One region of the Rhodococcus sp. Z6_132 genome, then DNA from elsewhere that is predicted to be linked to it. Evidence: riboswitches for the same ligand, from Rfam matches in the RefSeq annotation. Region 1 holds a riboswitch; each other region holds the start of a gene.

Evidence for each region. A riboswitch is a leader RNA that binds a small molecule or an ion and turns the genes downstream of it on or off. The one in region 1 is predicted to bind cyclic di-AMP.
Region 2: it holds a riboswitch for cyclic di-AMP, as region 1 does, so the genes downstream of both, AC3YO9_RS13790 (transglycosylase family protein) here and AC3YO9_RS16555 (NlpC/P60 family protein) in region 1, are expected to answer to the same signal.
Region 3: it holds a riboswitch for cyclic di-AMP, as region 1 does, so the genes downstream of both, AC3YO9_RS13230 (transglycosylase family protein) here and AC3YO9_RS16555 (NlpC/P60 family protein) in region 1, are expected to answer to the same signal.

What each region holds. Positions count from the first base shown of each region.
Region 1 is NZ_JBYUNP010000003.1:705,909-713,620, reverse strand. It holds gene AC3YO9_RS16560 (hypothetical protein) at 1-979, opposite strand, end outside; gene AC3YO9_RS16555 (NlpC/P60 family protein) at 1,058-2,158, opposite strand; cyclic di-AMP (ydaO/yuaA leader) riboswitch at 2,247-2,405, opposite strand; gene AC3YO9_RS16550 (saccharopine dehydrogenase family protein) at 2,511-3,854, opposite strand; gene AC3YO9_RS16545 (hypothetical protein) at 3,907-4,158, opposite strand; gene AC3YO9_RS16540 (NYN domain-containing protein) at 4,247-5,566, opposite strand; gene AC3YO9_RS16535 (DEDD exonuclease domain-containing protein) at 5,651-7,384, shown strand; gene AC3YO9_RS16530 (Lrp/AsnC family transcriptional regulator) at 7,435-7,712, shown strand, end outside.
Region 2 is NZ_JBYUNP010000003.1:130,137-137,848, forward strand. It holds gene AC3YO9_RS13760 (LppU/SCO3897 family protein) at 1-203, shown strand, start outside; gene AC3YO9_RS13765 (helicase-associated domain-containing protein) at 223-2,475, opposite strand; gene AC3YO9_RS13770 (hypothetical protein) at 2,537-2,731, shown strand; gene moaC (cyclic pyranopterin monophosphate synthase MoaC) at 2,828-3,304, shown strand; gene AC3YO9_RS13780 (MogA/MoaB family molybdenum cofactor biosynthesis protein) at 3,316-3,774, shown strand; gene AC3YO9_RS13785 (molybdenum cofactor biosynthesis protein MoaE) at 3,771-4,199, shown strand; gene AC3YO9_RS13790 (transglycosylase family protein) at 4,290-5,018, opposite strand; cyclic di-AMP (ydaO/yuaA leader) riboswitch at 5,025-5,215, opposite strand; gene AC3YO9_RS13795 (MoaD/ThiS family protein) at 5,472-5,768, opposite strand; gene moaA (GTP 3',8-cyclase MoaA) at 5,772-6,842, opposite strand; gene AC3YO9_RS13805 (TOBE domain-containing protein) at 6,949-7,353, shown strand; gene modA (molybdate ABC transporter substrate-binding protein) at 7,356-7,712, shown strand, end outside.
Region 3 is NZ_JBYUNP010000003.1:16,441-24,152, forward strand. It holds gene AC3YO9_RS13205 (LLM class F420-dependent oxidoreductase) at 1-6, shown strand, start outside; gene AC3YO9_RS13210 (crotonase/enoyl-CoA hydratase family protein) at 3-806, opposite strand; gene AC3YO9_RS13215 (acyl-CoA synthetase) at 877-2,508, shown strand; gene AC3YO9_RS13220 (NAD(P)H-dependent flavin oxidoreductase) at 2,475-3,596, shown strand; gene AC3YO9_RS13225 (sulfurtransferase) at 3,650-4,507, shown strand; cyclic di-AMP (ydaO/yuaA leader) riboswitch at 4,804-5,002, shown strand; gene AC3YO9_RS13230 (transglycosylase family protein) at 5,009-5,764, shown strand; gene AC3YO9_RS13235 (acyl-CoA dehydrogenase family protein) at 5,878-6,978, opposite strand; gene AC3YO9_RS13240 (acyl-CoA dehydrogenase family protein) at 6,988-7,712, opposite strand, start outside.

The DNA of each region.
Region 1 (7,712 bases):
CCCGCGCGGCCACGTGGGTGAGCTCGTGGCGCAGCACCACCCGGCGCGACAGCGGGGTGAGCCGGCTCAGCGTGGCCGGGTTGAACACCACTCGCTGGCCACGGACGGTGCCCGCGGAGCGGTCGATGTTGTCCGCGATGGAGACTGCGGCAATCTCCCCCTCGGCGAAGTCCGGGCCCACCAGCGCGCGCAGCTCGTCCTGGTGGTCTGGCAGGAAGACCGCGGCGCGCTGCTGCCAGCCCGGCCCCCAGAAGTCGGTGACCGCGGCGACCGCCGGGCCGAGCTCCTTGGCCAGCAGGTCGAGGTCGGCGGCCCGGCTGGGGTGACCGAGCACCACTCCCTGGGGCACCACCCGGGCGATCACCGGGCCGAAGTCCCACAGCCCGCGCCAGGTGCTGCGGCCGTAGCGGTCGGCGGCGGTGTCGCTGACCAGCCGCCACACGTCCCCGCGGCGGGCCAGCACCACGCCCACCGGGCGGGTGGTGCTGGCGGCGTCCGCGCCGGCGATGGCGTAGCGCAGCACCACCGGTGGCGACCAGACCTCGTCGGCGCCCAGCCGCGCGGTCACTGCGGGGTCGACGGTGGGCACCGCCTCCTCGGTGATGTCGTAGCCCCAGTCGGCCAGCGGCACCTGGGTGAGGTTGGCGGCCCTGCGGGCCTCGGCGGCAGGGAAGCCGACGTCGGCACCCGTGTCGAACAGGGTGGCCAGCAGCGCGGAGTCGTTGCTGCGCACGGCGACGGCCCACTGGTCGAGCAGCTGTTGCACCGCCTTCTTGCGCGCGGCCTGGCTCGCCGCGGGCGGCACTGCGTTCTGCGAGGCGGTGGTGGTCAGCGGTGGGGCACCGGTGGTGCTGGGCCCGGACACTCCCGCGTCCCGCGACGTTGGGGTGTCCGACCGCAAGGCCACGACGGCCGCGGTGATCACCAGGACGAGCACGAGCGCCGCCAGCAGGACGCGCGGCAGCGCACGACTGCTCATCGGTCCAGCCTAGGACACCCCGTCGTCGTGGCGGGGTGTCCGTTCCGGTGGCCCGCGCGGATCAGTGCAGCGGAGTGATCAGTAGCGGCGAGCACCGGTGTAGGGCATGTTGCCCATCGGCGCGACCTTGACGGGCTGGCCCTCGGTGGGGGCGTGCACCATGTTGCCGCCGCCGGCGTAGATGCCCACGTGCGAGACCGGGCTGTAGAAGAACACCAGGTCGCCGGGCTGCAGCTGGTCGCGGGAGACCGGGGTGCCGCCGCCGGCCTGTGCTGCGGCGGTGCGCGGGATGGCGGTGCCGGCCTGGCGGAAGGCCCACTGGGTCAGCCCGGAGCAGTCGAAGGAGCCGGGGCCGGTGGCGCCGTAGACGTAGGGCGAGCCGAGCTTGCTCATCGCCGCCTGCAGGGCGGTGGCGCCACGACCCGAGCCGGCGGACCGGGTGCTGGCGACCGCGGGAGCGGCCGGGGCGACGGCCCCGCCGCGAACGGCCGCAGCGGGAGCCGCGGGCTGGCTGGCAGCCTCCGCGGGCGGCGTGACGGGGGTGGTGGGAACCGGGGAGACGAAGCCCGCCGGGACGATGGCACCGGCGTAGCGCACCCGCTCGGCCTCGGTGAGCGAGGCCAGCTTGGCGCGGACCGCGGTGGACCGGGTGCTCAGCTCGTCCTGCTTCTTGCGCAGGTCCGCCTGCACCAGGGCGGCGGCGTCGGCGGCGGCCTTGGCGGCGGCGTCAGCCGAGCGCGCGTCGGTGGCGGCGGTGGCGGCCTGGGCGGAGGCGGCGGAGAACTTCTGCACCCGGTCGTTGGTGTCCGCGGCCAGCACGTCCAGGCCCGACATCTGGTCGAGCAGGTCCTGGGGCGACTCGCTGATCATCAGCGCGGACAGCTTGTTCAGGCGTGCGCCCTGGTAGGAGGCGGAGGTGAGGGCGTCCACGGTGCCGCGGAACTGCTCCTGCTCCGACTGCGCCACCCGGAGGCTCTCCTGCGCGGAACCCAGCCGGGCCTCGGCGTCGACCCGCTGCGATTGCTTGGCGTCCAGGTCGACCTGCGCGCCCAGGAGCTGCTCGTTGACCACCTCGGCGTCGTGGCCCAGCCGGGCGAGCTCCTGCTCAGCCTGGGTCGCGTTGTCGGGGAGCACCGGGTCGGCGCTGGCCGGGGTGGCCGACATCGTGGCGATGGCCACCGCGGCCATTCCGGCGGCGAGGACGCCACGAACAGTGCGTGTGCGGGCCGTACGAGCTCGAGCTAGGGACGCCACAGGGCGAAGTCTCCTTGTATCCGTTAACCGCCTACCGAGTTAGCTGACGGGTTCGGACTGGACACAAACAGCCCTACAGCGCGGTCGCCCGTGACGGCGGCGAGCTGATTCACCCCGGAGAACTGGGTTCCCGGCTCGACTCCCCGACGGGTCGACTCGGCGGTGACCCCCAGTGCAATCCTCTTGAGACCGCTAACCCCTGGAAGGTCTCGGCCAGGTTACGGAATGGACATCCCCCGTGTCTACTGTGACCGTTTCGAGACGTGGGTGGCGTCGCTCAGCGGCTCGCCACGTCGAAGGTCATGCCGGCGCGGCGCAACCTGTCGAGCAGGGCGGTCCCCATGGCGCTGGCCGGGGTGAGCACGCCCGCCGCTGCAGGCAGCTGCGCGCGGTCCAGGGCCAGGCACAGCGCGCTCTCCCCCATCATCATCGCGGTCGCGGCGTAACCGGGATCACCCTGCGCGGCGACGGTGCACACGTACCGTCGACCGGTGGTGGTGCGGGTGTGCACCTCCATCCGGAAGTAGCCGTTGCGCTGCGCTCGCTCGGACGGGCCGCTGCCGGGGCTGGGCAGCACCCGGTCGAGCACCCAGCGGGCGGGGCCGAACATGAGCCCGGCCGCAGCACCCCAGGTGCCGCCGGCGATGGCCAGCGCAGCACCGGGTGAGACCACTGAGTCGCCGCAGCCGATCACCTCGCGGTAGCGGAGCGTGCGGCCGTAGGCCCAGCCCTGCAGCGCGTTGCTGCGCCGCACGATCCGGGTGTTGTACTGCGCCATGACGAACGGGGCCGTCCAGCCGCCCACCTCGGGGTCGCGGCGCACGAAGGCCTGGTCGGCCTCCTCGCCCAGCTGCGGCTCGGCGGCGCGGTCGGGGCTCATCGCGTAGGGGTCGGCCACGTGCTCGGCCAGGGACGGGTCGGTGCGCACCACGTCCACCTGGTTGCGCAGCGAGTCGATGGTGCCGCCGCTGAACCCGCCGCGGGCCGCCTTCACCACCAGCGTGGTGTCGGTGAGCTCGCCGGCGCCGTCCGCGCGGACCTGCTCGTGCAGGCTGAGCACACCGAGGTCGGAGGGGATGGAGTCGAAGCCGCAGGAGTGCACGATGCGGGCACCGGTGCGCGCCGCCACGTCGTGGGCGGCGGCCATGCTGTCGCGGACGAAGAGCACCTCGCCGGTGAGGTCGACGTAGTCGGTGCCCGCGGCGGCGCAGGCGCGCACCAGGGGCAGGCCGTACTTGGCGTAGGGCCCCACCGTGGTGGCGACCACCCGGGCGGCCTGGGCCACCCGGCCCACCGCGTCGGCGTCGGCCGCGTCGGCCACCACCAGCGGCCAGCTCTGCGCGGCCGGGCCCAGCCCCGCGCGAGCCGACTCCAGCCGCTGCAGGGAGCGACCGGCCAGGCCCACGCGCAGGTCCGCCGGGGCGTGCTCGGCCAGGTAGCGGGCCACGAGCTTGCCGACGAAGCCGGTGGCTCCGAACAGGACGACGTCGAGCTCCCGGTCCCCGGCGGGCTGCACCGGGGCTTCCGGCGCGGCCGGCTCGGTGGGTGCGGTCGGCTCGGTGGGTGCGGCCTGCTCGGACGGCTCAGTGGGCTCGAGGGGCTCGTGCTCGGTGTCTGCCATGCCGACCACCCTAGGGGGACAGGGCGAGCCGCCGCTGCCTCCACGAGGCGGCTCAGCCCGCGCGGCGGTCCGGCGCCGGCGGCGGGTCCTGGGGCACCAGCCGCAGGCGGGGCACCATGCCGGCCTCGGCCAGCACCTCCATGGCCCGCTGCTCCTCGGCCCCGATCTCCACCGCGCTGCGAGCGGGCAGCCCGGTGGTGGCCGTGGCCGGCGCAGGGAGCCCGGGGTGGCCCAGCAGCACGGAGATCACGCAGTCTCCGCACGCGAGGTCGCGCACCGCACACGTGTCGCAGTCGATCACCATGGTCCTGCTCCATCTCGCCGAGCGGTCGGGTGGCTCCTGACCGGCCTCGGCGCGGACGCTAGGGGCGGGCACCGACAAGAACCCGTGCTCAGCGGGCCAGCCACTCCAGGAGCACGTCCGAGGCGACGCTGTGCGCGCCCATCGCCCGCACCGACTCGGCCACCTCCCGGTCGGAGCTGGCCACCACCACCGGCCGGCCCTCCGGCTCGGCGGCGGTGAGCTCGCGGATGACGTCGTCGGCGATCACGCCGTCGGCGCTGAAGACCACCCGCACCCCGCGCGCCCACACGTGCCCGCCGCCGGAGACCACCGCCGCGCCGTCGAACACCACGGTGACTTCCGCCCGGGTCTGGGCGGCCAGCAGCGCCAGCGAGCGCACCAGCCGGTCGCGCTGGGCGATCAGCGTCAGCTGCGGGTACCCGGTCTTGCTCACGTTGTAGCCGTCCACCAGCAGGTGCACCTCCGGCAGCCGCAGCGCCCGGTCCAGCGCGCGCTCGTCGGGCAGCACCCGGCCGGGGGTGCGCGGCCGAGCGAGGGCGGCGGCCACCTGGTCGGCCGGCAGCACGCCGCGGGCGGTGGTCTGCGGGTAGATGCCCAGCTCGGAGCGCAGGCCCTTGCTCACCCCGGTGAGGGTGTCCAGCAGCAGCCGCAGCCGCACGTCGTCGGCGTTGCGGGCCTCCCCCGCCGCCAGCCGCGCCTGGTCGCGCTCGCGCTCGGCCCGCTCGGCCCTGGCCTGCTCGGCCGCCAGCCGCGCCTGGTCGCGGGCCCAGTCCGCGCGCACCTGCTCCAGCTCGGCCGCCACGCCCTGGGCGCGGCCCTGCTGGGTGGTCGAGGCGACCGCGGCGGCGTCCAGGGCCTCCCGCAGGCGCTGGCCCTGCTGGCGCAGCCGCGCGCGCAGCCGGGTCACCTCCTCCTCCAGCGCGGGGGCGGGGGCGGCGGCAGTCGCCTCCCGTGCCTGGGCCAGCTCGGCCGCCAGGCGCTCGTGGGTGCGCTCCGCCTTCAGCAGCCGCCCGCGCAGCACCGCCACCTCCGCCCGCAGCGCCCGCAGCTCGTCGATCTCGCCCGCCTCCGCCACCAGCTCGGCCGCCACCGGCTCGCCCAGCAGCAGGCTGCTGGCGGCGGCGGCCACCCGGTCGGCGGAGGCGGTGTCCAGCTGGTGGACCGTGCTGCCCCGCAGCTGCTCCACCACCGCCGCCCGGAAGCGGGGCTGGGTCCGCACCGCGGCCACCATCTGCCGCGAGCCCAGGCGTCGGCGCTTGGCCGGGGTGAACCGCAGCAGTGGTCGCAGCTCGGCGGGCACGTCGGCGGGGCGCATGGCGGGCAGCGCCGCGTCGACCAGGTCGGCCAGCCGGTCGAGCACCGCGGCGGGCAGCTCCTCCGGCCCGGCGTCGCGCAGGGTTTCGGTCACCGCTCAATGCTATTCACCGGGCAACGCCGCAGGTCGCGGCGCCGGCACAGGAAGTGTCGGTCGCCTGACCTAGCGTGCGCGCCCATGAGCTCTCCACAGCTGGTGCAGCCGAACCAGCGGCAGCTGACGTTCGACGAGCTGGGCACCCCGCTGAGCGAGGTCACCTTCGTGGTGGTGGACCTGGAGACCACCGGCGGCAAGGCCGGCGTGGACGCGATCACCGAGATCGGCGCGGTGAAGGTGCGCGGCGGTGAGGTGGTCGGCGAGCTGGCCACCCTGGTCGACCCCGAGCGCGGCATCCCGCCGCAGATCAGCCAGATCACCGGCATCACCTCGGCGATGGTGCACGACGCCCCGACCATCGCCGCCGTGCTGCCCGCGTTCCTGGAGTTCGCCGCCGGCGCGGTGCTGGTGGCCCACAACGCCCCCTTCGACACGGGCTTCCTCAAGGCGGCCTGCGAGCGGCTGGGGCTGCCCTGGCCCGCCCCGCGGGTGCTGTGCACGGTGAAGCTGGCCCGCCGGGTGCTCACCCGCGACGAGGCACCCTCGGTGCGGCTGTCCGCGCTGTCGGGGCTGTTCGGCACCGAGACGCTGCCCACCCACCGCGCCCTCGACGACGCCCGTGCCACCGTGGAGGTGATGCACCGGCTGTTCGAGCGGGTGGGCAACCTGGGGGTGCACAGCTACGAGGAGCTGGTCACCTTCCTGCCCGCGGTCACCCCGACCCAGCGGCGCAAGCGCAGCCTGGCCGAGCACCTGCCCAGCGAGCCGGGGGTATACCTCTTCCGCGGGCCGGGCGAGGAGGTGCTCTACGTGGGCACCGCCACCGACCTGCGGCGCCGGGTGCGCAGCTACTTCACCGGCTCGGAGACCCGCACCCGGATCAAGGAGATGGTGGCGCTGGCCACCCGGGTGGACTCGGTGAGCTGCGCGCACGCGCTGGAGGCCGGGGTGCGCGAGCTGCGGCTGCTGGCCCACCACGCCCCGCCCTACAACCGGCGCTCCAAGTTCCCGCACAAGGCGTGGTGGGTGACGCTCACCGACGAGGCCTTCCCGCGGCTGTCCGTGGTGCGCACCCCGCGGGACGGGGCCCTGGGGCCGTTCTCCCGCCGCTCGGCCGCGGTGGAGGCCGCCCAGGTGCTGGCCGACGCCAGCGCGGTGCGGCCCTGCTCGCAGCGCATCCCGCGGCGCTCTCCCAGCGCCACCCCGTGCGCGCTGCACGAGATGAACCGCTGCGCGGCGCCCTGCGCGGGGCTGCAGTCGGCCACCGACTACGCCCGCGGGCCGCGGCTGGTCGCCGAGGCGGTGGCCGGTCGCGACACCCAGGTGCTGCTCACGCTGGTGGCCGGGGTGGAGGAGCTCTCCACGCAGTGCCGGTTCGAGTCCGCGGCCCAGCGCCGCGACGAGGCCGCCGCGCTCATCGCCGCCACCCGGCGGGCCCAGCGGCTGGCCGCCCTGGCCGCGGTGGACGAGCTGGTGGCCGCGCGGCCGGACGGCAGCGGCGGCTGGGAGCTGGTGGTGGTGCGCTGCGGCCGGCTGGCCTCGGCGGGCACCGCCCCGCGCGGAGTGCACCCGGTACCGGTGGTGGACGTCCTGGTGGCCTCGGCCGAGACGGTGCTGCCCGGACCCGGACCGCTGCGCGGCGCCCCCGCCGAGGAGGTGGGGCTGGTGGCCCGGTGGCTGGAGCAGCCCGGGGTGCGCCTGGTGCGCGCCAGCACTCCCTACGCCGAGCCCGCCTGGGGTGCCGGACGCTGGACGGAGTGGGCGGTACGGGCCCGGACCGCGGCGCGGGAGCCGCTGCAGGCCCAGCACTGGTGAGCGGGGCGCCGGCCCCTAAACTCCGGGCACGGCCCTACCCAGGAGGATCTGTGCTCACAGCCATCGTTCTCGTGCACACCGCAGCTGACCGCATCCCGGAGGTGGCCCAGCAGATCGCCGACATCCCGGGCGTCACCGAGGTCTACTCGTGCGCCGGCGACGTGGACCTCATCGCGCTGCTGCGGGTGCGGGAGCACGAGCAGATCGCCGAGATCGTCACCGAGCACATCAGCAAGGTGCCGGGCGTGCAGCGCACCGGCACCCACATCGCCTTCCGGTCCTACTCCAGCCTGGACGCCGACTCCGGCTTCGAGATCGGCGCGAGCTA
Region 2 (7,712 bases), 580 kb from region 1:
GCTGCTACGGCGTCGCCGACGCCGCCGAGGGCGCCATGAGCAAGGGAGTCAAGAACGCTGACTGCGCCAGCGCGGAGGCGGTGGTCAAGGTGGCCAAGCGCGTGGAGGACTCCGCCGGCAAGAGCCTCTGCGCCGGGATCAGTGACGTCGACGTGCTGAGCTTCCCGCAGCCGGCCCGCACCTTCTGCCTGGTCGACCCCTAGCCCGACCCGGCCAGGGCGCTCACTCGTCGGTGAGGGCCACCGAGGTGATGCGGTGCAGGGCGAAGCGGCGGATGCCGGCGGCGGCGGAGTCGAAGCCCTCGAGCACTCCGGCGCCCACGCTCACCGGTTCCACCACCCGCTGGCTGGCGGTGCCCTGGGCGTCGACGTAGCCGATCCACACGCTGCGCCGCTCCCGGGCGGCCTGCTGCAGCACCGCCATGGTGGCCATGCCGCTGGCTCGGCTGCCGTCGGAGACCACCCGGTTGGCCGGTGTCATGGTGGCCGCCCGGTCGCCGGCGCGCACGCCGCGCACCACCGCGGCACGCTGCTCCGCGCTGGGCGGGGTGGGCACGGGCGAGCGGCGGCGGCTGCGCCGTGCCTCCACCCGCGCACCCCGCGGGCGCAGGTCCAGCACTGCTCCGGTGGGGTCCTCAGCGGCCGGGGCGAAGCCCGCCGAGCGCAGCCCCTCCAGCAGCTCGGCCAGCGACACCGGCGCCACCGCCACCGTGGGGGCGAGACGCCGCAGGCCCAGCTCGTCAGCGATCGGTGAGGCCACCACCTCCGACAGCAGCGCCTCGTCGTCGCAGCGCACGAACGACCCGGCGGTACCCGTGCGCAGCCGGCCGTGCCGGCGGGCCACGTCGTCGATGAGGTAGGTGAGCGCCTGGGGGACCGGGGTGTGCGAGCGCTCGGCGAACAGCGCGTGCAGCTCCGCGGCGCTGCGCCCGGCGTCCAGCGCGCGGCGCACGCTGGACGGGCCCACCCGGTAGACGGTGGCCGCCCCGGCCGACTCCACGTCGGCCACCAGGGCGATGTCCTGCTCCAGCTCGGGCTCCAGCGGTCCCGGCGCCACCACGGTCAGGTCGGCCTGCACCAGCACGTGGTCCACCGGGGCGGGCAGCGCCACCGCCATGGCCGCCTCGACGTCGCCACCGGCGAGCAGGGCACGCCCCGGGGTGCTCAGCGCCCCGCGGCCCAGCACGCCCACCGTGGTGGCCTCGGCCAGCGTCCAGCGGATGAGGTCCTCCCGCAGCCGCCCGCCCCAGCGGGGCCGGCGCCACGACAGCGCGGTCCCTACCTGGGCGGCGTCCAGCGCGGAGCCGGGCGGCAGGTCGGCGAGCACCTGCAGCACGCGGCGGCGGTCGCGCGGGGCGAGCGGGCGGCGCAGCTCCTCGGACAGGGTGGCCAGCGCTTTGTCGCGCTCGTCGCGCTCCCCGACCAGCCCGGGCAGGCGTGGCAGCTCCAGCCAGGCCGTGGCCAGCTCGGCCCAGCGTGCCGCCGGCTCGGCCACCGCCCAGGTGTCGGCGTGCGTCGTCGGCGTCCACGCCGGGTCCGCCGCCTCGTCGGAGGCCACCAGCCCGGCCGCGGCCAGCAGCTCCAGCAGCAGGGGCAGCGCCGCCTCGTCGATGCCGGTCTGCTTGGCCAGCCGACGCAGCTCGCGCACCCCGAGGCCGCCGGAGCGCAGGGTGGGGGCCGGCGCGGCACCGAGGGCCGCGAGCAGGTCGGTGCAGTGCCGCAGCAGCTCCAGCGCGGCGCCGGCGGCGGCGGAGTCCATGTCCTGGCGCGTCACGCTGGTCGGCGTCGCCCGCGGCTCGGTGGGGCTGATCTCGCCCATCGGGCTGCCGCCGCGGAGCACCGCGCTCACCTGGCTGGGCAGCTCCACCGTCTGGTCGTCCACCGGCAGCAGCAGACCCGCCCGCAGCAGCTGTTGCACCGGGCGATCCGCTGGTGTTCCCGGTGCGGCGTCGCGGGTGCGGCCGAAGGGGGCGCCCTTGGCCAAGGTGGTCAGCAGCCCGAGCCGGGCGGCGTCGAGCTCGGCGAGCATGGCGGGGACGTCGGCGTCGACCAGTGCGGCGGACGGGCGACCCACCTGGCCGGCGCGCGGCAGCACCTCCCGCATGGCCGGGGCCACCCGGATGCCGTCGAGCTGCTTGTCCGGTCCCCACACCAGGGCCTGGGCACGCAGCCGCTCCAGCGCGGCGTTGACCTTGGTGGCAGGCACGGAGCTGCCGAGCAGCTCGCGGACGTCGGCCACCGACACCGGCTCGGCGTCGGCCTGGGCCAGCACCAGGGCCTCCAGCACCGCCAGCTCGAACGCGGTGAGCTCGTCTGCGGCGCGAACCACCGAGGCGCGCAGGCCCGCCCGGTTGGCGAGCACCTGGGAGTCGGCAGGCGGCGGCACAGCAAGGTCCGGCCGCAGCTCCAGCAGGGTGCTCAGCTGCTGGTCGGACTGGCGGCTCAACCAGGCGGCGAGGCTCCGTGGGTCAGACATCACTGCCTACGGTAGTGACCTGCCCTGTACGGCAGTGGCAGCGCACTGTCAGAATGTCCGTGTGGCGAAAGCAGATGGCAAGAAGAGCAAGCGCTGGGTCGACCCGTCGTGGCCGAAGGTCCCGGAGGGTGAGCACGCCGTGAGCGAGCTGGCCTCGACTGTCGCGGGTGGGCTCTCGCCCTTCGGCGACACCGAGTTCCCGCTGCCCGCGGACCAGCTTCCCTACGTGCACCCGACGACGGTCATCAACCGCTAGGGAGCCGTCCCACCTGGGAGGCACCACCCACGCGGCCGGCGTCGGTCGGCGCAGGACGACCGGCTCCGCCCGCGTCCGAGCAGACGAGGTCCTCCGATGAGCAAGCCCGAGCTGACCCACGTCGACGCGGCGGGCCAGGCCCGCATGGTCGACGTGACCGGCAAGGACGCCACGGCCCGCACCGCGGTGGCCACCGGCACCTTCCGCACCACGGCTGAGGTGGTCGAGCTGCTGCGCCGGGACGGGCTGCCCAAGGGCGACGCCCTGGCCACGGCGCGCATCGCCGGCATCATGGCCGCCAAGCGCACCCCCGACCTGGTTCCGCTGTGCCATCCCATCGCGCTGTCCGGGGTGGTGGTGGACCTGCGGCTGGGGGAGGCCGACGTCGCCGTCACCGCCACCGTCCGCACCACCGACCGCACCGGGGTGGAGATGGAGGCCCTCACCGCCGTGGCGGTGGCCGGGCTGACCCTGCACGACATGGTCAAGGCGGTGGACCCCGCCGCCACCATGGATGGCGTGCGCGTGGAGACCAAGGACGGCGGCAAGACCGGCCACTGGAGCCGGCCGTGAGCCGCGCCGTGGTGGTGGTGGCCTCCACCCGGGCCGCCGGCGGGGTCTACCCGGACCGCACCGGACCGATCATCGTGGACTGGCTGCGCGAGCACGGCCACCAGGTGGACGAGCCCGTGGTGGTTGCCGACGGCGAGCCGGTGGCCCAGGCCCTGCGGACTGCCCTCGCCGCTGCCCCCGGCCTCGTCCTCACCACCGGTGGCACCGGCATCAGCCCCACCGACGCGACTCCCGAGCTCACCCGCGCGCTGCTCGACTACGAGGTGCCCGGGCTGGCCGACGCCGTCCGGGCCGCGGGCTCGGACGCAGTGCCCACGGCGATCCTCTCCCGCGGCGTGGCCGGGGTGGCCGGCCGCACCCTGGTGGTGAACCTGCCCGGCTCCACCGGCGGCGTCCGGGACGGGCTCGCGGTGCTGGAGCCGGTGCTCGACCACGCGCTGGACCAGCTGGCGGGGGGCGACCACCGGTGACGGCACACGTGGCGCGGGCGCTGGTGACCGAGGACGAGCTGAGCCTGGCCGAGCACGAGGCGCTGGTGGCCGAGCAGGCCGCTGGTGCGGTGGTGAGCTTCGCCGGGGTGGTCCGCGACCACGACGGGGGCCGCACCGTCACCGCGCTGGAGTACTCCGCGCACCCCACGGCGGGTGCGCTGGTGGCCGAGGTGGCCGCTGATGTCGCGGCGCGGGTGCCGGGGGTGCGGGCGGTGGCGGTGAGCCACCGGGTCGGTCCACTGGGCATCGGCGACGTCGCGCTGGCGTGCGCGGTCTCGGCCGACCACCGGGCCGAGGCGTTCCAGGTCTGCGCGCTGCTGGTGGACGAGGTCAAGGCGCGCATCCCGGTGTGGAAGCGCCAGGTGTTCCCGGACGGCACCGACGAGTGGGTCGGCTGCGCCTGAGCGCGACGGCCTGGCCCCACAACCTGGTGGCGCAGCAGAAGACCCCGGCACCGTGGAGGCTGCCGGGGTCTTCTGCTGTGGTGCTGTGGATCAGCCCAGGTGGAGGACCTGGCCGGGGTAGATCACGTTGACGTTGCTGATGGTGCCCTTGTTCAGCTGGAAGATGGCCTGGTAGCCACCGGAGATGCCCTGCGAGCGGGCGATGCCGGACAGCGTGTCACCGGACTTGACCGTGTAGGTGCCGGCCGAGGAGGTCGCCGCCTTGGTCGTGGTCTTGGTGGTGGCCTTGGTCGCGACCTTGGGGGCGGCAGCCTTCGGAGCAGCAGCCTTGGGGGCGACAGCCTTGGGAGCAGCCTTCGGGGCGGCAGCCTTGGGAGCAGCAGCCTTGGGGGCCGACTTGGTGGACGCCTGCGGGGCGCTGGCACCGGCGGTGGCCGACGCGTTGCCCGAGCCGGTCAGCACCTTGCCGCAGACGGGCCAGGCACCCTTGCCCTGGCCGGCGAGGACGCGCTCGGCGATGGCGATCTGCTGGGCCTTGCTGGCCTGGTTGGCCTGCGGGGCGTAGGCGTGGCCGCCGAAGGCCTTCCAGGTGCTGGCGGTGAACTGCAGGCCGCCGTAGAAGCCGTTGCCGTTGGCGATGGACCAGTTGCCGGTGCTCTCGCACTGGGCGACTGCATCCCACTGGCTGGCGGAGGCCGCCGAGGCGGGCGCGGCCAGCACGGTGAGAGGGGCGCCGACGACCATGCCGGTCAGAGCGACCTTGGCGACGGTGCGGCTGGTGGTGGTGGGCTTGCGGTGACGGCCTTGGGTACGGGACATCTGGGTGGATCCTCTCCATACGCGCCTGCGAAGTCAGCTGTCGGGTTCGGGCTGAGAGGTAGCCCGGCTTCCCCACCCGTGGCTCGAGTGGTTTCGCTTCACCCCAAGGACCTAGGCAGCAGATCTGCGCCTCGGCCCGTCGTTCGGCTGCCCGAACGTGGGTCCTCCGTCCCTGCTCCTGATGGTTCTCGAGGTAACCGGTTCCCACGGAGCAGGGTTTGGCGCGGCGGACCGGTTCGGCCGGGGCTGTTCCGGCCAGGGGGAACGGTACGTGCGGTGCAGGCTGCCGTCACCTCGTCCACTGTGGCCGATTTGTTACCTGTAACGCCCCTGCCACGGTTGACGATCCCGGCATAACTCCAGGTCAGGGCACTGACGCGTCTGTTCGTTGCGGACTCGTTATCCCGCCGTGATGTGACCGAGATCACGTTTGGCCAGACGTTTATCTGACTGTTATCCGCCCGCGAAAGGTGGCAGCACGTCGACGGTGCCGCCGGGGGGCAGCGGCCGCTCGCGGTCGCGGACGGCGACCTCGTCGAGCAGGAACGAGCAACGCTTGAGCACCTCGACCAGGGGCGGGTGTCGCTCCGCGAGGACGGCCAGCAGCGTGCTGAGCGTGGTGCCGGCCGGCGCGCTCACGATCTCGGTGGGGGTGCCCGCCGCGGCCCGCGCCGCGGCGAAGTAGCGCACCTCCAGCTCGATGGCGGGTGCGCTGGTCGTCGGGCTGGTGCTCTCCGGGGAGGCGCTCACGAGTCAGCCCCCGATCGCGCTCATCGGGCGGGTGGGCTGCAGGAAGCCGGGGTCGTTGATCCCGTGACCCGGCAGCTTGGCCCACATGGCGTCCTGCCAGCGCTGCGCGATCGCGTCGTCACCGGCGTCGGAGCGCAGCAGGTCGCGCAGGTCGGTCTCGCCGGTGGAGAACAGGCAGCTGCGGACCTGGCCGTCGGCGGTGAGCCGGGTGCGGTCGCAGTCACCGCAGAAGGGTCGGGTGACCGAGGCGATGACGCCGACCGTCGCGGGTCCGCCGTCGACCAGCCAGCGCTCGGCGGGCGCGGCTCCGCGCGCCTCGCTGTCGGGAGTGAGCGCGTAGGCGGTGCGCAGCGAGGCCAGGATCTCCTCGGCGGTGACCATCTCGCTGCGCTCCCAGCCGTGCTGGGCGTCCAGCGGCATCTGCTCGATGATCCGCAGCTCGTAGCCGTGCTCCAGGCAGAACTGCAGCAGCTCGGGCGCGTGGTCGTCGTTGATGCCCCGCATCAGCACCGCGTTCACCTTCACCGGCGTCAGCCCGGCGTCGGCCGCGGCCCGCATCCCGGCGAGGACGTCGGCCAGCCGGTCGCGGCGGGTGATCTGGTGGAACAGCTCGGGGCGGACGGTGTCCAGCGAGACGTTCACCCGGTCCAGGCCCGCGGCGCGCAGGGCCTTGGCCTTGCGGACCAGGCCGAGCCCGTTGGTGGTCAGCGAGATCTCCGGCCGCGGACGCAGCGCGGCGGCGTCGGCGATGATCCCGGCGAGGTCGCCGCGCAGCAGCGGCTCGCCGCCGGTGAAGCGCAGCTCGCGCACGCCCAGGTCGGTGACGGCGATGCGGATCAGCCGGGCCAGCTCCGCGCGGGTGAGCAGCTCGGAGGTGGGCAGCCAGTCCAGGCCCTCGGCCGGCATGCAGTAGGTGCACCGCAGGTTGCAGCGGTCGGTGAGCGAGATCCGCAGGTCCGTGGCGACCCGGCCGTGGGAGTCCAGCAGGGCCGAGGTCTGCGGGCGCGCCGGGTCGCGTGGCGGGGTGACGCCACCGCGGCCCGGCACGGGCAGGCCAAGTGAGACAACGGTCATGCGGCCAGCCTATCGAGGCCGACGAGGGGCAGCAGAAGGACAAAGGGACCCGCGCAGGGGCTGCCATGGATGGCTGTTCCGCACGCGCGGGTATAGCGTGCGATTCATGCCGCAGCTGAGGATTAGTGAAGCGGCGGCAGTGCTCGCCGTCAGTGACGACACCGTGCGTCGCTGGGTGGACTCCGGGGCGCTCAGCGCGCAGCGCGACACCGCCGGACGCATGGTCGTCGATGGGGCGGAGCTGGCCGCCCACGCCACCGCGCACGCCCCCACCACCACCGATCCGTCCGGGGTGGGGAGGTCGGCGCGCAACCGCTTCGTCGGGCTGGTGACCCGGGTGGTGGCCGACGAGGTGATGGCTCAGGTGGAGATGCAGTGTGGGCCGCACCGCGTGGTCTCGCTGATGAGCAGCGAGGCGGTGCGCGAGCTCGGCCTGGAGCCCGGCCGGGTGGCCGTCGCGGTGGTCAAGGCGACGACGGTGATCGTGGAGACCCCCGAGGGGCAGCAGTGACGGTGCGCCGGCGGCGGCGTCTGCGCCACGCGGTGCCCGCCGGGCTGGCGGTGCTGGCGGTCTCCGCGGCCACCGGGTGCAGCACCGGCGCCGACGGTCCGGGCACGCTCACCGTCTTCGCCGCGGCCTCCCTGCAGCCGGCCTTCACCCAGCTGGCCACCGCCTTCGAGCAGGCCCACCCCGGCACCCGGGTCAGCTACAGCTTCGCCGGCTCCTCCGCGCTGGCCACCCAGGTCGACCAGGGGGCGCCCGCCGACGTGTTCGCCTCGGCCGACGAGGCGACGATGCGGCGAGTGGTCGACGCCGGGCTGGTGACGGGCGCGCCCACCACCTTCGCCACCAACTCGCTGCAGATCGCC
Region 3 (7,712 bases), 690 kb from region 1:
GCCTAGCGGCCCTTGAACTGCGGCGTGCGCTTCTCCGTGAACGCCCGGGGGCCTTCCTTGGCGTCCTCGCTCTGGAACACCGACAGGCCCAGCTTGGCGTCGATCTTGAAGGCGTCGTTCTCGTGCAGGCCCTCGGTCTCCCGGATGGTGCGCAGGATGGCCTGCACGGCGAGCGGGCCGTTGGCCGCGATCATGTCGGCCAGCTCGTGGGCCTTGGCCAGCGCCTGCCCGTCCGGCACGACGTGGCCGATCAGGCCGATCTCCTTGGCCTCGGGCGCACGCACGTGGCGTCCGGTCAGCAGCAGGTCGGCGGCGACGGTGTAGGGGATCTGGCGGGGCAGGCGCACCGCGGAGCCGCCCAGCGGGAACAGGCCCCAGCGGGGCTCGGAGACGCCGAAGCGCGCGCTCTCGCCGGCCACGCGGATGTCGGTGGCCTGCAGGATCTCGGTGCCGCCGGCGATGGCGGGCCCCTCCACCGCGGCGATGAGCGGCTTGGTGAGCCGGCGCCCCTTGAGCAGCGGCTCGATGACCGAGAAGTCCGCGCCGCCGTTGTCACCGGGGTGCGCGCTGCTCATGGCCTTGAGGTCGGCGCCGGCGCAGAACGCCCCGCCCGCCCCGGTGAGGATGCAGGCGCGGATCGCGGGGTCCTCGTCCACCCGGTCCCAGGCCTCGCGCATGATCTGCATCATCGGGCCGGACAGCGCGTTCTTGGCCTGCGGCCGGTTCATCGTGACGACGAGGGTGGACCCCTGCAGCTCGACGAGGCAGTGCGGCGCCTCTGCGGTGGTCGCTTCGGTCGAAGTCACGATGGGCCTCCTGGCGGTGGGAACGCGGTCTGCTATTGCGCCGAACAGTAACAGGTTCTAGTTTGAAAATGTGGCCTACAACATAGCGGACCTGTTCGAACACGCGGTCGACCTGTTTCCGGACCGCAAGGCCCTGGCCTGCGAGGACATCGTCGTCAGCTACCGCGAGCTCGAGGAGCGCGCCAACCGCCTGGCGCACCACCTCGCCGCGCACGGCGTCGGCACCGGCTCGCACGTCGGGCTCTACACCCACAACCGGGTGGAGGCCATCATCTGGATGATGGCGGTCTACAAGCTGCGCGGCGTGATCATCAACGTGAACTACCGCTACGGCGAGCAGGAGCTGCGCTACGTGGTGCAGAACTCCGACATGGTCGCGCTGCTCACCGAGCGGGAGTTCGCCGACAAGGTGGCCGCGGTGCGCCCGGAGACCCCGACGCTGCAGCACGTGCTGGTGCTGGACAACGCCGACGGCGCCGCGGCGGGCACCGACTTCGAGGCCGCGATGGCCGGGGAGTCCGCGGAGCGCGACTTCGGCGAGCGCAGCTCCGACGACCTCTACATCCTCTACACCGGCGGCACCACCGGTCCGCCCAAGGGCGTGATGTGGCGGCACGAGGACGTCTGGCGGGTGCTCGGCGGCGGCGTCAGCTTCGTCACCGGCGAGGCGATGGCCGACGAGTGGGCCCAGGCGCGCGAGGGAGAGGCCTCCGGAGGGATGACCCGGCTGTGCCTGGCTCCGCTGATTCACGGCAACGCCCAGTGGGCGGCGATGCAGGCGCTCTTCGCCGGCGACACCGTGGTGCTGGTGCCCAAGTTCGACCCGGTCGCCATCTGGCACTCCATCGCCCAGCACAAGGTGAACGTGGTGGTGCTCATCGGTGACGCCATGGCCCGCCCGATGATCGAGGAGTACCTGCGCGGTGACTACGACGCCTCGTCGGTGTTCGCCATCTCCAGCAGCGCGGCGCTGTTCTCGCCCACCGTCAAGGACCAGTACCTGGACGCGCTGCCCAACGTGGTCATCACCGACGCCGTCGGCTCCTCCGAGACCGGCTTCAGCGGGATCGGCATGCTGACCAAGGACTCGGAGAAGTGGACCGAGGGCCCCCGCGTCAAGCTCATCCCCAACGCCATCGTCGTCAACGACGAGGGCAAGCAGGTGGAGCCCGGCTCCGGCGAGATCGGCCGGCTCGCCCGGGGCGGCTACATCCCGATGGGCTACTACAAGGACCCGGAGAAGACCGCCACGCTCTTCACCGAGGTGGACGGCAAGCGCTACGCCGTCCCCGGGGACCTGGCGCGCATCGAGGCCGACGGCACCATGACCCTGCTCGGCCGCGGCAACACCTGCGTGAACACCGGTGGTGAGAAGGTGTTCCCCGAGGAGGTGGAGGGTGCGCTCAAGGGTCACCCCGACGTGTTCGACGCACTGGTGATCGGCGTGCCCGACGAGACGTGGGGCCAGCGGGTGGCCGCCCTCGTCCAGCCCCGCCCCGGCACCTCTCCGGCGTTCGACGACCTGGACCGCCACGTCCGTGGTCAGCTCGCCGGCTACAAGGCCCCGCGCAGCCTCTGGCTGGTCGAGGAGATTGAGCGCCTGTCCACCGGCAAGGCGGACTACAAGTGGGCTCGGCAGCACGCCGAGCAACGACCTGAGGAGGACCTGTGCGCACCGCGCTCAGCGAACAGTTCGGCATAGAGCACCCGATCTTCGGCTTCACCCCGTCCGAGCACGTCGCCGCGGCCATCAGCCGCGCCGGCGGTCTGGGGGTGCTCGGCTGCGTGCGGTTCAACGACGCCGAGGAGCTCGACGCGGTGCTGACCTGGATGGACGAGAACACCGACGGCAAGCCCTACGGGGTGGACATCGTGATGCCGGCGAAGATTCCGCAGGAAGCCGCGTCCATGGACCTGCAGAAGCTCATCCCCGACGAGCACCGGGCCTTCGTGAACCGCACGCTGGACGAGCTCGGCGTCCCGCCGCTGGACGAGGACGAGGAGCGCAACGAAGGGGTGCTGGGCTGGCTGCACTCCATCGCCCGCTCGCACGTCGACGTGGCGCTGCGCCACCCGATCAAGCTGATCGCCAACGCGCTGGGGTCCCCGCCCAAGGACGTCATCGACCTGGCGCACGAGAAGGGCGTGCCGGTGGCGGCGCTGGCCGGCAAGGCCGAGCACGCGGTGCGGCACGTGGACAACGGCGTGGACATCGTCATCGCCCAGGGCTACGAGGCCGGCGGGCACACCGGGGAGATCGCCTCCATGGTGCTGCTCCCGGAGATCGTGGACGCCATCGGCGACCGCGCCTCGGTGCTGGCGGCCGGCGGCATCGGCTCCGGCCGGCAGGTCGCCGCCGCGCTGGCGCTGGGTGCCTCCGGGGTCTGGATGGGCTCCTACTGGCTGACCACCGCGGAGTACAAGCTCGGTGAGATGCCCGCCGACGACGGTGGGCCCTCCACGATGCAGCGGGCGCTGCTGGCGGCCACCTCCAGCGACACCGTGCGGATGCGCAGCTACTCGGGCAAGCCCGCCCGGCTGCTCAAGACCCGCTGGACCGAGGCGTGGAGCGCCGAGGGTGCCCCCTCCCCGCTGCCCATGCCGCTGCAGAACGTCCTGGTGGGGGAGGCGCACCAGCGCATCGCTCGCTCCACCGACCCCGAGGTGGTCTCCATGCCGATCGGGCAGATCGTGGGCCGGATGAACGAGATCAGGCCGGTGGCCGAGGTGATGGCCGACCTGGTGGGCGAGTTCGACGCGACGGTGTCGCGGCTGGACACGCTGCGCTGACGACCCTTGGCTGAGCGCTTCCCACCGGGTGGGGCTTCTAGGGTGACGGGATGATCGCCCCCGTCGTCAGCCCCGCCTGGTGGGACGCCCACCGCACCGACGTCGTGCTCGCCGACGTGCGGTGGTACCTCGACGGCCGCTCCGGCCGCGCCGCCCACGAGGCGGGCCACCTGCCGGGAGCGGTGTTCGTCGACCTCGACCGGTGCCTGGCCGCCCCGCCGAGCCCGGAGCAGGGCCGCCACCCGCTGCCCGACCCCGAGGTGTTCGCCGCCGAGCTGGGCCGGCTGGGCATCGGCGACGACGACACGGTCGTGGCCTACGACGACGCCGGGGGGCGCAGCGCTGCCCGCCTGGTGTGGCTGCTGCGGGCCACCGGCCACCAGGCTGCGCTGCTCGACGGCGGGCTGGCGGCCTACCGGGGTCCGCTGGAGACGGCGCCCGTCGGCCGCGCGCCCACCACCTTCACCGCCCGGCCCTGGCCGCGGGAGCGGCTGGCGGACCTGGACGAGGTGGTGGCGCAGGCGGGCGGTGGCGCCGGCGTGGTGCTCGACGCCCGGGCCCCCGAGCGCTACCGCGGCGAGCACGAGCCGGTGGACGCCCGGGCCGGCCACGTCCCCGGGGCGAAGAACCTGCCCACCCAGGCCACGCTGGCCGAGGACGGCACCTTCCTCCCGGCGGCCGAGCTGCGCCGTCGCTTCACCGCGGCGGGCGTGCGGGCGGGTGCGCCGGTGACCGCCTACTGCGGCTCGGGAGTGACCGCCTGCCACAGCCTGCTGGCTCTGGAGCTCAGCGGGTTGGGTGCCGGTCGCCTCTACCCGGGGTCGTGGTCGCAGTACAGCAGCGATCCCCGCCGCCCCGTCGCCACCGGGGCATCACCAGGTGGTGTCGTGGACCAGGAAAACTGCCTGTGACCTGGGACTTGTCGCCTCTCAGGGCGTGACGCAGGCCGCTTTCCGGGGCCGATTTCGGGGGTCCAGCCTGTGATCCGAGTCACCGATCCCGGGCTGCTGACAAAAGCGTCCCGTTTTGCGGACATGCCGGCTGACCTGCGGAAACGGTGACGTCGCGGGTCGCCGGGGAGGCGTTACCTACCCGAGACCTTGGCGCTGCGGGGCCTCGACGCACCCGTGCTCGGTCCGTACGTTCGTTTGTGGCCGGGAACAACCGGCCGACACCGGGCCCGCCGCGCTCAATCCTGTCCCGCGGGCATCCGGAACCTCCGATCTAACCAGGGACAGGGACGGAGGACCCACATCCAGGGGCACACCCGGGATGCCGGCCGGAACCGCTGATCAGCGGCTCTGACCTTGGGGTGAAGCCAGCAGGCCCAGCTCGTGGACCTGGTGGCCGGGCAACCTCTCAGCCCGAACCCGACAGCTGACTCCGCAGGCGCAGGGAGAGGATCTACCCATATGACTCGCAAGACCACCACCGCCTCCAAGCACTCCACCGGCGCCCGCAACGCCGCCAAGGTCGTCATCGCCGGCCTCGTCGTCGGTGCCCCGATGGCGATCTTCGCCTCGCCGGCCTCCGCCGCCGGCAACGACTGGGACGCGGTCGCGCAGTGCGAGAGCACCGGCAACTGGTCCATCAACTCGGGCAACGGCTTCTCCGGTGGCCTGCAGTTCACCCCGAGCACCTGGAAGGCCTTCGGCGGCTCGGGCTCGGCCCACAACGCCTCCAAGTCCGAGCAGATCGCGGTCGCCGAGCGCGTGCTCGCCGGCCAGGGCAAGGGTGCGTGGCCGGTGTGCGGCAAGAACCTCGGTTCGGGCAACGCCTCCGCCAGCAGCTCCACCGCGAAGGCCACCACCAAGTCGGCCCCCAAGGCGCAGGCCCCCAAGGCTGCGACCACGCAGAAGGCGCAGGCGCCCAAGGCCAGCACCGCCAAGGCGCAGGCCCCCAAGGCCAGCACCGCCAAGGCACAGGCGCCCAAGGCTTCGGCTGCCAAGGCGCAGGCCCCCAAGGCCAGCTCCGCCAAGGCCACCACCAAGGCGAAGGCAGCCAAGTCCAGCGGCAAGACCTACACGGTGAAGTCGGGCGACACCCTGTCGTCCATCGCCTCCACCCAGGGTGTGAGCGGCGGCTACCAGGCGCTGTTCAGCATCAACAAGGGCAAGATCAGCAACCCGAACATGATCTTCGCGGGCCAGACCCTGACCCTCGCCTGATCCTGCTCACCGGCTCGGCCTCGGCTGAGCCAGCTGAACCAGCACAGGACCCCGCCACCGGCAACGGTGTGCGGGGTCCTGTGCTGTCTGCGTGGACGGCCGGAGGGCGGTGGCTAGGCGGGCTCCGCGGCCAGGGTGGCGCCCAGGCGCAGCAGCTGCGCCGTCGCCGCCCCCAGCTCGAACTCGTTGCGCTTGGCCGCGGTGAAGTACCGGTGCAGGGCGTGGTCGGTGTCGATCCCCACGCCGCCGTGCACGTGCACCGCGGTGTGGCTCACCCGGTGCCCGGCGTCGGCAGCCCAGAACTTGGCGGTGGCCACCTCCGCGGTGCTGGGCAGGTCCTCCGCCAGCCGCCACGCCGCCTGCCAGAGCGTGAGCCGGATGGCTTCCACGTCGATGTAGGCGTCCGCCAGGCGCTGGGCCACTGCCTGGAAGCTGCCGATGGGACGGCCGAACTGCACCCGCTCCCTGGCGTACTCCGCGGTAAGCTCCAGCGCCCGCTCGGTGACGCCCAGCTGCAGCGCACAGATCCCGACGGTGCCGCGGTCCACCAGCCAGGTCAGTGCCGCCTCGCCGTCGGTGCCGAGGACCCGGTCGGCGTCCAGGCGCACGTCGGTCAGCTCCACCAGGCCGGCGCTGCCCCCGTCCACCAGCTGCTGGTCCTGCACCTGCACGCCGGGATCGTCGCTGCGCACCAGCAGCACCACCGGGCCGGCGTCGGTGGCGGCCGCGACCAGCACGGCATCGGCCACCGGCGCCCAGGACACCGCGGACTTGGCGCCGTTGAGCACCCAGCCGTCGCCGCTGCGCTGTGCCCGGGTGCCACCGGTGCCGGGCTCGTCCACCAGCGCCACGGTGAGCACCAGCTCACCCGCCGCGGCCGGTGCCGCCCACCGCTCGCGCTGGCTGTCCGTGCCCAGCTCGGCGATGGCCGCGGCGGCCATCACCACCGACTGCAGGTACGGCACGGGCGCCACCGCCCGGCCCAGCTCCACCAGCACGCTGCACTGCTCGAGCAGGCCGAAGCCACCGCCACCCACCTGCTCGGGGAGGGCGGCGGAGAGCACGCCCGCGGTGGCCAGGTCGGCCCACAGCTGCTGGTCCCAGCGCGGCCCGGTCTCCACGGCGCGCAGCCGCTCCTGGGTCACCTTGTCGGTGAGGATCTGGCGAGCCAGGCCGCCGAGGTCCTGCTGGGCATCGGTCAGGGAGAAGTCCACGTCGAGCTCCTAGCGCTTGGCGGCGGGCAGGCCGAGGGCGAGCATGGACACGATGTCGCGCTGGACCTCGTTGGTGCCGCCACCGAAGGTGAGGATCAGCGAGGAGCGGTGCATCCGTTCGACGCGGCCCTGCAGCAGGGCGCCGGCCGAGCCGTGCCGGACCACGGCGCTGTTGCCCAGCACCTCCATCAGCAGCCGGTACGCCTCGGTGGCGAGCTCGGTGCCGAAGACCTTGGTGGCCGAGGCGTCGGCGGGGGTGGGGGCCTGGCCCACGCTCCAGGCGATCTTCCAGTTGATCAGCTTGAGGAAGTCGGCCTTGGCGTGCACCCGGGCCAGGTGCAGCTGCACCCACTCCTGGTCGATCACCCGGGTGCCGTCGGGCAGCTTGGTCTGCTGGGCCCACTCCCGCACCTCGCGCAGGGCGGTGCGCACCGGGGCGGAGGAGGTCAGGGCGACCCGCTCGTGGTTCAGCTGGTTGGTGACCAGCGGCCAGCCCGCGTTCTCCGCCCCGACCCGGGAGGTCACGGGGACACGGACGTCCTCGTAGTAGGTGGCACTGGTGCCGGGTCCGGCCATGGTGTGCACCGGCGTCCAGGAGAACCCGGGCGCGTCGGTCGGCACGATGAGCATGCTGATGCCCTTGTGCTTGGGTGCCTCGGCATCGGTGCGGCAGGCCAGCCACACGTAGTCGGCGTACTGGATGAGGCTGGTCCACATCTTCTGCCCGTTGACCA